Linked DNA regions of Pelagibaculum spongiae. The protein of the gene in region 2 binds, or shares a complex with, the protein of the main gene of each other region. Links are inferred from orthologs where the notes say so. Each region holds a gene or a part of one and is shown on either strand. Other genes may lie near its edges.

Region 1 (4,934 bases), on a different replicon or contig from region 2:
ATTGTTGATGATCAGGGGCTTGTAGCGATTGCAGGGATTAAAATGGCAACCAGAACTGACAATGTTAATTATAAAATTTTGTGTGATTTCTCAGCTTTGCCTACTGGGATCAATTGAGCCTGCCAATAAATTTCGGTATTATGCCCTTCCTTGAATTCCACTCGTTTTTATTGGTTTTTCAGGGCTTCTCATGACTCAATACGTTTTTGTTACCGGTGGTGTCGTTTCATCGCTTGGTAAAGGTATTACCGCCGCTTCCCTTGCCGCCATTCTGGAGGCTAGAGGCCTGAAGATCACTATGCTGAAACTGGATCCCTACATCAATGTAGATCCAGGGACTATGAGTCCTTATCAGCATGGCGAAGTGTTCGTAACCGAAGATGGTGCCGAAACTGATCTCGATTTAGGTCACTACGAACGTTTCATTCGTACCACAATGACCCAAAAACAGAACTTCACTACTGGCCGTGTTTACGAGAGCGTTATTCGTAAAGAGCGTCGTGGTGATTATAACGGCAGCACGGTTCAGGTTATTCCTCATATTACCGATGAAATCAAACGTCGAGTGCGTGCTGGCGCTGCTGGTGCTGATATTGCCATGGTTGAAATTGGCGGTACCGTAGGTGATATTGAGGCGATGCCGTTTTTGGAAGCCATTCGCCAAATGCGAGTCGAAGAAAGCAGCAAAAACACCATGTTCTTGCACTTAACATTGGTGCCGTATATTGGCGCTGCTGGCGAAATCAAAACCAAGCCGACTCAGCATTCTGTTAAAGAACTGCGTTCTATTGGTATACAGCCAGATGTTTTGGTTTGCCGGAGTGAGCGTGGCGTTGAAGGTAATGAGCGCCGTAAGATTGCCTTGTTCACCAATGTGGATGAAGAAGCGGTTATTTCTTGCCAAGACGTGGATTCTATTTATCGAATTCCGCAAATGCTAAGTGATCAGGGGCTGGATCAGCTTATTGTTGATCGTTTTCGCTTACAATGCTCGCCGGCAGATTTGAGCGAATGGGAACAAGTTGTCGATGCACAACTCAACCCAACATCGCGAGTAAAAATCGCCATGGTAGGCAAATATATGGACTTGTCCGATGCCTACAAATCTTTAACCGAATCTTTGAGTCACGCTGGTATTCATACCAGAACCAAAGTGGAAGTTTGCTATATCGATTCTGAATCTTTGGAATATGAAGGCACAGATAAACTCAAGCAAATGGATGCGATTTTGGTGCCTGGCGGGTTCGGTGAGCGGGGCGTTGAAGGCAAAATTATTGCTGCCCGTTTCGCTCGTGAAAACAAAGTACCTTATTTAGGTATTTGTCTGGGAATGCAGGTTGCTGTGATTGAATATGCGCGCCATCAGGCGGGAATGGACAATGCTCACAGCACCGAATTTAAGCCAGATACGCCGCATCCAGTGGTCGGTTTAATCACCGAATGGAAACGGTCAGATGGCGAAGTAGAACAGCGTGATGCGGCTGCCGACTTAGGCGGTACTATGCGTTTGGGTGCTCAGACATGTTTATTAGAGCCAGACAGCCTAGCGGCTAAAGTTTACGGCTCCGCTTCAGTCTTTGAGCGTCATCGCCATCGTTATGAAGTTAATGGTGAGTTGGTAACTCAGATTGAACAAGCAGGCTTGAAAGTGTCTGGTCGTTCAGAGGATGGACAGTTGGTCGAAATGGTCGAGATAGAGAATCACCCATGGTTCCTAGCTTGTCAGTTCCACCCGGAGTTCACATCAACTCCAAGAGATGGACATCCACTCTTTACCAGTTTTGTTAAGGCAGCAATCAATCAACGAGATGCATAAGCATTCGTTTGAATTGACTGTTGGAATTTAAGAGGGCTTTGGGCCCGCAGCTATCCTTTTTCTGCTGTTATTTTGGAGAATAGGCTTTATGGCAATTATCGCTAAAATTATTGGTCGCGAAATCATGGACTCTCGGGGCAACCCGACTGTTGAAGCTGAAGTACATCTGGAATCCGGTGCCATGGGTATGGCATGCGCTCCTTCCGGTGCTTCAACTGGTTCACGCGAAGCGTTGGAATTACGTGACGGCGATAAGTCTCGTTACATGGGTAAAGGTGTTCTGACTGCAGTTAGCAACATTAAAGACCTGATCACTCCAGCATTGATTGGTAAGGACGCTGCAGATCAGCGCGCAATCGATAACCTGATGATCGAATTAGACGGTACTGAAAACAAAGCTAAGCTGGGTGCAAACGCAATCTTGGCAGTTTCTTTAGCAGCGGCTAAAGCGGTTGCTGCTGAAAAGCGCATTCCTTTGTTCCAGCACATTGCTGATTTGAACGGCACTCCTGGTGTTTACCGCATGCCGGTACCAATGATGAACATCATCAATGGTGGCGAGCACGCTGACAACAACGTTGATATCCAAGAGTTCATGATTCAGCCAGTGAGCGCAACTAGCTTCCGTGAAGCACTGCGTATGGGTGCTGAAGTATTCCATTCACTGAAAAAAGTTCTGTCTGATCGCGGCTTGAGCACTGCAGTTGGCGATGAAGGTGGATTCGCGCCAAACTTGTCTTCTAACGCTGAAGCGTTAGCAGTAATCAAGATTGCTGTTGAAGCAGCTGGCTACAAACTGGGCACAGATATTACTCTGGCGCTGGACTGTGCAGCTTCTGAATTCTACGAAGACGGTCAATACAACCTGAAAGGCGAAGGCAAAATCTTCTCTTCAGAAGGTTTCTCTGACTTCTTGGCTGAGTTGGCTGAACAATATCCAATCATCTCTATTGAAGATGGTTTGAACGAATCAGATTGGGATGGTTTCGCATACCAGACCAAGATCATGGGTGACAAGATCCAAATCGTTGGTGACGACTTGTTCGTAACTAACACCAAGATCCTGCAAGAAGGTATCGACAAAGGTATCGCTAACTCTATCCTGATCAAATTCAACCAGATCGGTTCTTTGACCGAAACTCTGGACGCGATCAAGATGGCTAAAGATGCGGGTTACACAGCAGTTATCTCTCACCGTTCAGGTGAAACTGAAGATGCAACTATTGCTGATTTAGCGGTTGGTACTGCTGCTGGCCAGATTAAAACAGGTTCTCTGTGCCGTTCTGACCGTGTATCAAAGTACAACCAGTTGCTGCGTATCGAAGAAGCGCTGGGCGACGTTGAATATCCTGGTTTGAAAGCATTCAACCAGCAGCGCTAATTGTTAAAAACTAGCGTTGACAAAAAACCGGCTTCTTAGCCGGTTTTTTGGTTTTTGGAAGTTAGTAGCGATCATCTCTATCTTCATTGTCAGAGAAATCATCACCATCATAATCATCTTTATTGTCGCCAAAATTGTCACGGCCGTATGTGTTCTCTTGGACAGCAATATCTAAGGCAATACTGTCTTCAATGCTTTGTTTTTCGAACAAAGCCGTGTGATTCTGTGTTCTCTTCTTGTGTGTAGGTTTGAATTGGCCGAATGAATTAAAAGTTTTACTCTGGAATCGATCAGCACTTTTGATATTAGTTGTGTTGGTTTTCGTAGGCGATATTGGAGCTAGAACTATTTGTTTAAGTTGTTTGTTTTTAATATTTTGGCAGGCCAATTCGAGTTTGTTGATTTTATGCTCAAGTAGCTTCTCTTTTTTAATAAGCGTCTCTATTATATGTTTTTGTTCACTTTGACACTCTGAGAGTATCTCGATTTTGTTTTCTAGTTGCGCACTTTTTTTAAAGTGCGAGATGATTGTTTTGAACACCATTAGTTCTCGCGTCTTCTTTGTATCGCAATCATCATCCATTATTGCATGGTTGTTATTGATAAAAGTCTATTTAGGCTTAGGCTATGTTGGTTGCATCTAGTCATTTGAATCAACTTTCGCAGTAGAATTGTCGTTGATGCTAGGAAAACATTTCAAGGGATATTCACTTCTGAGTGACATCCAATCATTTTCTATCCAGAAATCGTAGCAACTGAAGTTAAATCAGTTGAATTTACGGATTGGTGCTAATGGCGTTAGGAAAAATGATTTCTTTATTTCGTGTAAAAATCGTTGTTGATAGTTTGGTTGCATTAGAAATTGGCCTGCCTGTTATTCGCAAACACTGTAAATTATTTGAGGCTTTGGCTAACAACGGCGTAGAGCGAGGCTGCTAAAACATGGAAATTAAATACTTCAAAATCTGCGATATCGGTATGTATGAGTCGCAGACAATCAAAGTCGCTCCAACTGACGACTATCCAGATAGCAACGCGACTGTTGTAATTGGTAATAATGGTTCTGGAAAGACAACGTTGCTACAAGCTGTGGCGACTTCTCTTAGTTGGTTAGTCGCTAGGATTTCCTCTGAAAAAGGCGTTGGTAAGCTAATCGAGGAAGATAGTATTCGTAATTCTGCCAATGATGCATTAATCGGGGTATGTGTACGGGAACGGCTCTTGAAGGACTTCCAAGAACGGGATTGGGAACTTGCCAGGAAGCGTAAAGGTAAGAACGGACGGTTTCAATCAGACTTGCAAGAACTGGCTTTGCTAGCCAATTTTTTTCGGCAAAGGTTGACGGATGACCCTTCTGCTTCGTTGCCGTTGGTAGCTTTTTATCCAGCAGAGCGTGGCGTTTTAGATATTCCACTAAAAATTCGCAAGAAACGTTTACTTCAGCAAATTGATGGCTTCGAAAATTCGCTAGGGCAAAGTGTAGATTTTCGCCGCTTTTTTGAGTGGTTTAGAGAACGTGAAGATGTTGAAAATGAACGGGGTGTTTCTGACGAAACAATAACGCTACTAAAAAAAGAACTAAAGAGTGATGAACAAGCATTGCAGAGGTTGGAGCAGCTTATTGAATCTAAAAAAGATCGTCAATTAACTGCGGTTCGCTCTGCAATCTCCAGTTTCATGCCGGATCTTAAAAACCTCAGAGTGCGCCGCAAGCCTCGGCTACATATGTCGGTAGAT
Region 2 (5,655 bases):
CCATTAAATTGGCATTAGGGTAATGCTTCAACACCCGAAAACGAGTTTCAGATGGCTTGCCTTCATCGCTTACCTTAACCATCCGCTCACCAGAGCGGGTTAAAAATCGCAGCAAAGGCGCTTTAACCGTTTTGCGGTCGGCTGGCCAATCAGAACGAACCAAGCAGTGGTAGCGCTTGTTCATTTTTTTCTCGCGCAATTGTTCTTGTAGCGAGCGCAAGGCAGAACGGCGTTTGGCAATCACCATGCAACCTGATGTTGGTCGATCCAGCCGATGAACTAGCTCCAGTGATTTGGCATTGGGGCGTAGCTGGCGAAATGCTTCGATTACCCCAACCACAATGCCGCTTCCGCCATGAGAAGCCATGCCCGAGGGTTTGTTCAACACCAGAAAATAGTCATCTTCATAGATGATTTTGTCTTCAAGGAAGGCAATTTGCTGCAATGGCAGGCTTGGCTTGTCATCTTTAGCAGCCATTCTGACCGGCGGAATGCGGATTTCGTCGCCTGCCTGAATTCGATATGGTGCCTTCACTCTTTTTTTGTTTACCCTAACTTCGCCTTTTCGAAGAATGCGGTAGACCAGCGTTTTAGGAACGCCTTTAAGGAAATTAATAAGATAGTTATCAATTCTCTGACCTTGATACTCTTCATCAATGATAACTTTTTGCACTTGTGTGCGAACGCTCTGCAACTCCGAACTCATTAACCTACTATCTCTGATGCAGCTAAAGTTTTACTGCTATTGAAAGCCTGCTATATTAGCCGAGCCTGACTGCAACTCCAATTATGAGTTTGAGGCATCAGGCCGCAGGATGAAGATTCCCTGCACTAAGACAACAAAGTACATATTGCTTCAGCAATAAAAAGAAGCATGTACATGTAGGCGAAAAGCCCAGCTGCCGCAAGTTTTAATGCGGCCCTATAAACCTGGCCTTGACAGGTTTGATGCGAAGCAACCATCCGTGGGGCTAAGCCAGAATTTTTGATGCCTGTTGACGCGAAGCGCGACGGGGTCAGCAGTAGGCACGACAAAACCTGCTGCATGTGATGACGAAACTAAAAATAAGAGTAGTTTTGACGTCAGACGTCCTCTGGCAAGCGGCAGTGACTTCTTTATAAAGGTCGCCGTGTTCCCCCCAGGATGGTCTATGTAATTAATGCCGCGCATCCCCCAAGGCATAGTTTGAGACCAAACTAGATGAAACGTATGTTGATAAATGCAACCCACCAGGAAGAGGTGCGCGTTGCAATGGTTGATGGCCAACGGTTGTATGACCTAGATATCGATGCACCTGGCCGTGCACAAAAAAAAGCCAATATATACAAAGGTAAAGTAACGCGCATTGAGCCAAGTCTTGAAGCTGCATTCGTTAACTACGGTGCCGATAGACATGGTTTCCTTCCGTTAAAAGAAGTGGCCCACGAATATTTTCCTAGCAAGGATTTTCAGGGACGTCCCAGCATTAAGGACGCCTTGAGAGAAGGCCAGGAAATCATCGTACAGATTGACAAAGAAGAACGCGGTAGCAAGGGTGCAGCATTAACCACCTTTGTGAGTTTGGCTGGTTCTTTTATTGTTCTGATGCCTAATAACCCACGTGCTGGCGGTATCTCTCGTCGCATTGAAGGTGAAGAAAGAACTCAGATTCGTGAAGCACGTGAATGCCTGAACATTCCTGACGGCATGGGCTTGATCGTACGTACTGCTGGTGTTGGCCGTAGCGCCGAAGATCTGCAATACGATCTGGAAATTCTTTTGAACCTGTGGGGTGAAATTGGCAAGGTGGTCGCGGGTCGTTCCGCACCTTTCTTGATTCATCAAGAAAGCGATGTAACTATCCGTGCAATAAGAGATTATTTGCGAATAGATGTCGGTGAAATCTTGGTCGATAGTCAAACTGCCTATGATAAAGCGCGTGCGCATATCTCACGGGTACGTCCTGACTACTTGAACAAGGTCAAGATGTACCAGGACACCACGCCGCTATTTAGCCGTTTCCAGATTGAAAGTCAGATCGAAACTGCCTTTGAACGTGAAGTTCGCCTGCCTTCTGGCGGTTCGGTAGTGATCGATCCAACTGAAGCGCTGATCTCTATTGATATCAACTCTGCCCGGGCAACCAAAGGTAGTGATATCGAAGAAACGGCACTTACAACTAACTTGGAAGCTTGTGACGAGATTGCTCGGCAGTTGCGTTTGCGCGACATCGGCGGTTTGATCGTTATTGACTTTATCGATATGGGCCCTACCCGCGCACAGCGTGAAGTCGAAAATCGGATGCGTGATGCACTGCGCATGGACCGGGCTCGAATTCAGGTTGGTCGTATCTCTCGCTTTGGTTTGTTGGAAATGTCGCGTCAGCGGCTGCGCCCTTCTTTGGGTGAGTCCAGCAAGATCGTTTGCCCACGCTGTTCTGGCCAAGGCACCGTTCGTGGAGTTGAATCTTTGAGCTTATCTATTCTTCGATTAATCGAAGAAGAAAGCATGAAAGAAAAAACCACACAAATTCGTGCGATTGTTCCGGTTGAAGTCGGCACCTACCTGCTGAATGAAAAAAGATCAGAACTAGCTGCGATAGAAAAGCGTAAGCAAGTATCTGTTTTAGTGGTGCCAAACCCTCACATGTTAACTCCTGAATATGAAGTTCAGCGGTTACGTGAAGATGGTTTGATTGCTGAAGATGATGGTCCTTCTTACAGCTTTGCAGAAGCACCTGAGTTACCAGAGATTTCTCCGGTAATGCAACCAGAAAACATTGGTCGTGATGAGCCAGCAGTTAATCAAGCTGCGCTGGTCGCACCTATTGCCAAGCCAGTAATGAAAATCCCTACTGCAGTGCCTGCCGCCAAAGCCGGTAAGCCTGGTTTGTTTAGCCGCATTTGGTCAGCAATTGTTGGTGAAGCAGAAGAAGCTCCGGCTAAACCTGCCAAGCCTGCCAATAAACGCAATACAAATGATCGAAATGATCGCGGCAATCGTAACAAGCAAGGCCGTGGCAATAATCGTGATCGTCAGCGCAATAATGATCGTAATGGCGACCAGAACAACCAAGATCAGGACGGTCAAAAGGCACGTCGCCAAAATAATCGCAAGCAGCCAGTTGCTCCGCAAGATAAAGAGCAAACTGAAGCGCAACAGCAAGATGGACGTCGTAGCCGCAACAACCGTAAGCCGCGCCAGCAGAATTCAGGTCAACCTGAAACGAATAATGCACCGATGCAGCAAGCGCAGCCTGAACAGGAAGTGCGCGAAAACAACGGTCGTCGCAACAACCGTCGTCGTAATAGCAAACAAGATGATCAGCCGCAGCAGCAGGATTTGCAAAGCCCGGCAGTTCAGAATAATGCAGAAGTCGATTTCGAGCCGCTCCAAGCGCAGGAAAAGCCTGAGCGTCGCCGCAATCAACGTCGCAATCAGCAAAAATCAGATGAAAGTCTGCAGCCAGTTGAAGCGAATGCAGTTGAGCCGGAAGCAACTGAATCAGCTGAAAGCCAACAAGAGCGCCGTGAAAACGGTCGTCGTCGTCGCCGCCAAACCAGAAAACCACAGGTTGATGGCCAGCAGCAAGACGGCCAAGTTGTTGAACAGCAAACTGAGAAACCATCAGAAATCACCTTCACGGTTGATGATGAAGAGCCAGCCGCAATGCCAGCTCGTGAACCTCGCGAGCACCGTCAGCCACGCCAGCGTCGTCATCCACGACAAAAGGCCAGCAGACACCCTGCTCCTGAGTTAGATAGTTCAGAGCGCAAAGAAGTGGCGAGCGAGTCGGTTTCGGTTGAAAAGAAAGCGTTCAATCCTGAGCAAATGCTACACGCTGATGTACCGCCAGCAATGGTCAATAAGCCAGCGCAAGTGGTAAACAAGCCCCGGCCAAAACCTGTAGCGAAAGCTGAAGTTGTTGAAGCAGTAGCAAAACCTGCTGAAAAGCCGGTTGCGCCTAAAAAGCCTGCTGCCCCAGCATCTAAGCAGGTTAGAACCAGAAGGCCTCAAGCTTCGTCTGAAAAACCAGCAGTTGAAGCTCAGCCAGCACAGGTTTCTCGGCCAGCGGCTGCACCAGTTCAGGTTGCTAGTAAGCCAGCAAATTCAGCGATGCGTCAGATAAAGACCAGTCGTTCTGATGCGCCTGTAACTCAAGCGACTGCAGCACCGATTGCTCAGCCTGCTTCAGTGCCAGCATGGAAGAAGCAAAGGCAAAAGCCTGTTGCTACTGCAGCACCTGCAGCAATGAAACAAGTTAAAACCCGTGCTGAAAATGCCTAACGGTTAATGATTACTGTCGAAGCCTAGTTAATAGGCTTCGACAGCCATCTTCTACCAGATCCATCACATGATCAAAGCCGCCATTACCGCCAAAATATGGATCCGGCACTTCATCTTCCTCCTGCGACGTACCATTCAGAAATAATTCAACCTTGTGCTGTAGATTTTCCGGGCACATTCGCTGCAACTTGCTCAAATTCGAACGATCCATTGCCAAAACCAAATCAAATAGCTCGAAATCTTCGTTAGTTACCTGTCGCGCTCTTAGTTGGGTTAAATCGTAACCTCGCCTGCGTGCGGTTGCCGCAGTCCGAGAGTCAGGAGATTCGCCAATATGCCAGGCATCAGTGCCAGCAGAATCGCAACTGATATCATCTTGATCTGACAGCATTTTTCTGAAAACACCATCGGCAGTGGGAGAACGGCAAATATTGCCCATACAAACAAAAAGTACCTGTTTCATAGCGCTCACTAAATGGTCATATAACTTGTCTTACAGTATTTAAACGCCTCTGTTATAGTCCAGCGCATTGATAAAGAGGACAAAGATCCTCGGTTGCTGGAGTCAACTTTGCGTTTTTCCTATAAGGCGATTGTTGTTTCGGTTGTGGCAGCCATAGCAGGTTATGGTATCTGGCTGTTGGCAACTGACTCAGGTGATGGCTTAAAAGCGATCACACAATTTTCTCCCTGGTTGGTGTTATGGGTCAGCTTGCTGTCAATTGCCAACTATTTACTGCGTTTTTTTCGCTGGCAAGGTTTCCTGCGACAGGGGGATTATGCGGTTCCTCCGTTAAAAAGCCTTGGCTATTATCTAGCTGGCTTCGCTCTGACGACCACACCGGGTAAAGCAGGTGAAGCGGTTCGCAGTCTCTATCTTGAAAAACATCAAGTGCCGGTCACTAATAGTTTGGCAATGCTAGTGGTTGAACGGGTGCAAGACCTCCTTGCAGTATTGCTTCTAGCCAGCTTTGCCATTTTACGTTTCCCTGAATATGCCGCTTTTGGTTATGCCGCCCTGGTGTTGTTATCCGGCTTGATCTTTCTAATGCTGTCGCAAAAATGTCAGCATTTAGCAGAAAAAATCATTAATCGAATTCCAATTAGCTGGGTCAATCGGCTGGGTTTTCGTGTGCTAGATATTTTAAAACAAAGCAATCAATTGCTTGGCCCCGTCCGGCTATTACAAGGACTATTAATTGGAATAATTGCCTGGGGACTAGAAGCTTTAGCACTCGGCATTATTGTTGAAGCAACCGGCAACACCATCGATTATTCCCTAGCAGCTGGCATTTATGCATTAGCCATGTTGGCAGGTGCCCTGTCCTTTCTGCCTGGCGGCTTAGGTAGCGCAGAGGCAGTTATGTATGGATTGCTACTGGCTAGCG
Region 3 (4,956 bases), on a different replicon or contig from region 2:
ATTCGGGTAAAGCTTCGCTTGATGCAGATCAAAGACAAAAGCACCATATTGGCATGTTAGCGCTAAAAGTAATGACGCGGTTACTTGCTGACCCTCGCGTCATTCTGTAACTGGAAGTACGGAATCTATGGCTACGGAGGGTAAAATTTAATTTCTGATGGTTTGGCTGGAGCTTTAACTTTCTTGTTAATGGGCTCCCGTCTTCCTTGGCGAGAATGACGAGTACCCAATCATTTGCTCCGAGCTGCCACGAGAAAAACAAGAGGGAAGTTAACTGGCGGTTTCGGTTTGCTGTTGCAGTAATTTATCTAACTTGGCTTCTATGCCATGCATTTTCTGCATTTGCTGCTGGTTTTGCTCAAGGATTTGCTGCTGATTACGTTCGATAGCTTGCTGTTGCTGCATCACTTGCTCCAAATCGATACTGGAAGCCAGGCCGGCAAAGCGGATCAAGAACCGCTGAATTTGTCGCCAGCTCATAGGAAAAGCTTGCTCAGCTTGCTCAGCATCGGTCCTAATCGCTACAAACTCAGCTTGCGATTGCCTCTGTTCTAGCAACCGCTCTGCTGCCTTTAGCCATGCATCAGCTAACTGCTGCTGTTCCAGTTGAGTCGTTTTTTTAGCTTGAAAGTTGTTCGCTACGACATAGAGCGCATCTTTTAAGCAACGAAAAATTTCATCAGCCCAAGCTTGTCGATTGTGTTGTAGCTGGTCACCAGCATCTGAAAGCATTTGCAGTGCAAAGTCAGCTTCAGCGGTCGACGGGAAAATTTTGATTAGCTGCTGCCAACTGGCAATCAGTGTTTTGGTATTTTCAGGCCAATGAAATGGAATTAATAACGGTGATTGCGGCAAATCTAGCTGATTAATCAAATCACCCCAAGCTAATGTGTCCTGCGATAAATCACAGTCAAGCGGGATGCGCACGCCAGAACTGACGCGCCATTTCTGGAACGCATCACTTAGTGAAGCAGCAGCTTCATCGCAGGCTTTCCTTGCCTGTGCTTTAGAACTCGCAGCTGAAAAGCCCAGATAAAACTCGGTAAAATTCCCTTTCAATAACATCTACAGCAACTTCTTTTGAACAAGCGGCCATAATGCGCGAATTAGCGGCGAGCTGCAATGCTGGTTGATCGGCTGGGCTGGTTTATTTTGTTGCTTTTAATAGGTTCGATTCTATTGTTGTGGCTCGCATAAAGTTTCAACACAACCCACATCAAGCGCAGAACCATAAATAACAGACATAAAAAAAGACGCCCTTAGGCGTCTTTTTCAAAAGCATCTTTACAATCTAGCTGGCTGAAATTATTCAGCTGCTGGTTGCTTTGGAGCTTCTTCTACTACTGGTGCTGCTTCAGCATCAGGCTTTTCTAAACGGTCAGATACGACTTCTTTCATAGAAAGACGGATGCGACCCTGACGGTCAACTTCCAGTACCTTAACTTCAACCACATCACCAACATTCAGTTCGTCAGCCACTTTCTCGACACGCTTGTCAGCGATTTGAGAAATGTGCACCAAACCATCTTTGCCTGGCAGGATGTTAACGAAAGCACCGAATTCCATCAGACGCTGAACTGTACCTTGGTAGATAGTGCCTACTTCTACGTCAGCAGTAATTCGTTCGATGATCTTCTTAGCTTTTTCGCCAGCTTCCAAATCAACCGCGGCGATACGTACAGTACCGTCGTCATCCAGATCGATCGCAACGCCAGTTTCTTCGGTGATTTGACGGATAGTTGCGCCGCCTTTACCGATAACGTCACGGATCTTGTCAGGGTTGATCTTCATGGTCAGCATGCGAGGTGCAAAAGAAGATAACTCGCCTTGTGGCTGAGAAATCACTTTTTCCATCTCGTCAAGGATGAACAAACGTCCGCCACTTGCCTGACTTAAAGCGATTTCCATGATTTCGCTAGTGATACCGTCGATCTTGATATCCATCTGCAGTGCAGTGATACCGTTACGGCTACCGGCTACTTTAAAGTCCATGTCACCTAGGTGATCTTCGTCACCCAGAATGTCAGATAGAACTGCAAAGCAATCGTCGCCTTTGATCAAGCCCATTGCGATACCGGCAACGCCGGATTTCACAGGAACACCAGCGTCCATCAGTGCCAGAGAAGTACCACAAACAGAAGCCATAGAGCTTGAACCGTTTGATTCAGTAATCTCAGAAACCACACGAATGCTGTATGGGAAATCTTCGAACTTAGGCAGGATCGCTTGAACACCGCGACGTGCTAAACGGCCGTGACCGATTTCGCGACGCTTAGGTCCGCTCATGAAGCCAGTTTCGCCTACACAGAATGGAGGGAAATTGTAGTGCAACATGAAGGTATCGAACTGCTCACCGTTTGGACCTTCCAGGCGCTGTGCATCACGCTCAGTACCCAAAGTGGCAGTAACGATTGCCTGAGTCTCACCGCGAGTAAACAATGCAGAACCGTGGGTACGATCCAGAATGCCATGCTCAACAGTAATTGGACGAACTGTATCAGTTTCACGTCCATCGATACGTGGCTCGCCCGACAATACGCGGCTACGAACAACGCTTTTTTCTAGCTTACCGAAGTACTTAGATACTTCTTTAGCATCGAATTCTGGCGCATCACCAGCAGCCAGGGCTTCAATAGTCTGAGCTTTCAGCTCACCCACTGCCTGGTAACGGCTCATTTTTTCCTGAATCTGATATGCAGCAGTCATACCTTCAGTTGCCAGTTCAGCAACTTTAGATGCCAATGCTTCATTTTCAGCAGGAGGCTCCCAATCCCAAGCTGGCTTGCCGTGCTCGGCAGCGAACTCGTTGATTGCAGCGATAGCAACTTGCTGCTGCTCGTGACCAAACATTACAGCACCTAACATGATTTCTTCTGACAGCTCTTCAGCTTCAGATTCAACCATTAACACTGCACTTTCAGTACCAGCAACAATCAATTCTAACTTGGAGGTTTTTAACTCTTCAAAAGAAGGGTTAAGCAGATATTCGCCGTTGGCGTAACCTACTTTTGCCGCACCGATTGGGCCCATAAATGGAACACCAGCAATACACAATGCAGCTGAAGTACCAATCAATGCAGGAATATCTGGGTCCACTTCTGGATTCCACGACATTACGGTTGCAACGATCTGAACTTCATTTTGGAACGCATCTGGGAATAACGGGCGAACTGGGCGATCGATCAAACGGGAGATTAAAGTCTCCCGTTCGGTCGGTCTACCTTCGCGCTTGAAGAAACCACCAGGGATCTTCCCTAACGAGTAGGTACGCTCCTGATAGTTAACCGTCAGCGGGAAAAAGCCGCGGTCACCGTCACTCTCTTTTTTAGCAACAACAGTTACTAGAACAGTGGTGCCATCTACATCGACTCGTACCGCTGCCGTTGCCTGGCGTGCAATCGCGCCAGTTTCCATGGTGACGGTATGCTTGCCGTATTGGAAAACTTTTCTATTCGGAGTCACTCGGAAGATCCTTAGTAGTTAATATCTGAAATTAGCGGCGCAGGCCAAGCTTAGTGATCAGGGCGCGATAGCGATCCAGATTCTTGCCTTTCAGATAATCAAGCAATTTACGGCGCTGAGAAACCATACGCAGCAGTCCACGACGGCTGTGATGATCTTTCTTGTGTGCTTTAAAGTGCTCAGTCAATTCAACAATATTTGCAGTCAACAGTGCTACTTGAACCTCTGGGGAACCGGTATCACCTTCACCGCGTGCGTTTTCAGCTACGATCTGCGCTTTTACGTCTGCAGATAACATATGGATATCTCCTATTACAAGTCATCTAAAAAAATAATCATCGGCATGCAGTGTGCAATGCCAATTAAATTGGAATCAAGCTTCCGTCAGCAAACGCCTTGGAGCCACCCGGCCGTCATCCAGTACTTCGCCTACACCTAGGAAACGCTCATCTTGCAATTGCAAGCTAACCCAACCTTCGGTAGGTGCCTTAGGAACTACTACCGGCTGCCCCATTCGCAAATAATATGCGGAGGCATCTGGCAATGTTAGCGTCGGCCAATGATTAACCATGGTGGAGATAGGCTGTAACAGCGCTTCTACCTTATCGCGCCCTAATTCTTGCTCTCGCAATTCTTTGAGCTGATCCATCGTTACCATCGTGGCGTCATCTAACCCACCAACACTCAGTCGTCGTAACATGATGACGTGAGCGCCACATCCAAGTTTCTCACCGATATCTTCGGCCAGACTACGAATGTAAGTTCCCTTGCTAACCCGAGCTTCAAGCGTTGCTTCATCGCCGTTCAACTCTAGAATTTCTAAAGAATAAACATTGATTGGCCGTGGTTGACGCTCTACCTCAATACCTTGGCGAGCCAGTTTGTATAAAGGTTGGCCTTCATGCTTGATAGCAGAATACATGGAAGGCACTTGATCCTGGGGACCTCTAAATTCAGCCACGACTTGTTGCAGCTGTGCTTCATTAACATCCACAGGACGGGTTTCGATCACTTCACCTTCAGCATCACCGGTTTCGGTGCGCTGACCCAGTTTCATGGTGAACTGGTATGCTTTATCTGCATCGAGCAAGAAGCGTGAAAACTTGGTGCCTTCACCGAAGCACAGTGGCAACATTCCACTGGCTAACGGATCAAGACTACCGGTATGGCCCGCTTTTTCGGCAAACAACATACCTTTCACTTCTTGCAATGCTTCATTCGAGCTCAAGCCAAGTGGCTTATCGAGCAAAAGAACGCCATCGACTGGACGACCGCGCCTTCTATTTCTGCCTCTGCGAGCCACTAGTCTTCTGCTCCCGGATGAAGTCGATCCTCAGCCAGCGCGGAGTCTATCAGTGCTGATAGCTCAGATCCACGACTAGTTGAGTTGTCATAATAAAACCGAAGCTGCGGCATAACCCTGATCTTGATCTGTTTCATCAAGTTATGGCGAAGAAAACCTGCGGCATTTTGCAGCACTTTACAGGTTGCTTC

Evidence for each region. Proteins that work in one complex are often made in the same cells at the same time.
Region 1: the proteins of rne (region 2) and eno are in contact, whole or in part, in a solved structure (PDB 2FYM), measured with the Escherichia coli proteins. The link is inferred for Pelagibaculum spongiae from one-to-one orthologs.
Region 3: the proteins of rne (region 2) and pnp are in contact, whole or in part, in a cryo-EM structure (PDB 9QH0), measured with the Escherichia coli proteins. The link is inferred for Pelagibaculum spongiae from one-to-one orthologs.

What each region holds. Positions count from the first base shown.
Region 1 is NZ_QDDL01000011.1:9,494-14,427, reverse strand. Bases 1,163-4,050 are described here. They hold eno (phosphopyruvate hydratase), read left to right. Parts: upstream 1,163-1,904; coding sequence 1,905-3,197; downstream 3,198-4,050. Other genes in these bases: DC094_RS22195 (hypothetical protein), read left to right, coding at 3,990-4,050; DC094_RS18665 (hypothetical protein), read right to left, coding at 3,259-3,780; pyrG (CTP synthase), read left to right, coding at 1,163-1,816. In the rest of the region: tRNA lysidine(34) synthetase TilS, read left to right, coding at 1-117; more of pyrG, read left to right, coding at 191-1,162; more of DC094_RS22195, read left to right, coding at 4,051-4,136; DC094_RS18660 (AAA family ATPase), read left to right, coding at 4,140-4,934. UniProt on the Escherichia coli protein: Catalyzes the reversible conversion of 2-phosphoglycerate (2-PG) into phosphoenolpyruvate (PEP). It is essential for the degradation of carbohydrates via glycolysis.
Region 2 is NZ_QDDL01000004.1:288,101-293,755, reverse strand. The notes cover bases 859-4,467. They hold rne (ribonuclease E), read left to right. Parts: upstream 859-1,201; coding sequence 1,202-4,267; downstream 4,268-4,467. Other genes in these bases: DC094_RS11765 (low molecular weight protein-tyrosine-phosphatase), read right to left, coding at 4,278-4,467. In the rest of the region: 23S rRNA pseudouridine(955/2504/2580) synthase RluC, read right to left, coding at 1-706; more of DC094_RS11765, read right to left, coding at 4,468-4,730; DC094_RS11760 (lysylphosphatidylglycerol synthase transmembrane domain-containing protein), read left to right, coding at 4,839-5,655. UniProt on the Escherichia coli protein: Endoribonuclease that plays a central role in RNA processing and decay. Required for the maturation of 5S and 16S rRNAs and the majority of tRNAs. Also involved in the degradation of most mRNAs.
Region 3 is NZ_QDDL01000001.1:393,888-398,843, forward strand. The notes cover bases 885-3,794. They hold pnp (polyribonucleotide nucleotidyltransferase), read right to left. Parts: upstream 3,463-3,794; coding sequence 1,306-3,462; downstream 885-1,305. Other genes in these bases: DC094_RS01725 (hypothetical protein), read right to left, coding at 885-1,059; rpsO (30S ribosomal protein S15), read right to left, coding at 3,494-3,760. Outside these bases: DC094_RS22665 (hypothetical protein), read left to right, coding at 1-110; more of DC094_RS01725, read right to left, coding at 271-884; tRNA pseudouridine(55) synthase TruB, read right to left, coding at 3,836-4,765; 30S ribosome-binding factor RbfA, read right to left, coding at 4,765-4,956. UniProt on the Escherichia coli protein: Involved in mRNA degradation. Catalyzes the phosphorolysis of single-stranded polyribonucleotides processively in the 3'- to 5'-direction. Also involved, along with RNase II, in tRNA processing.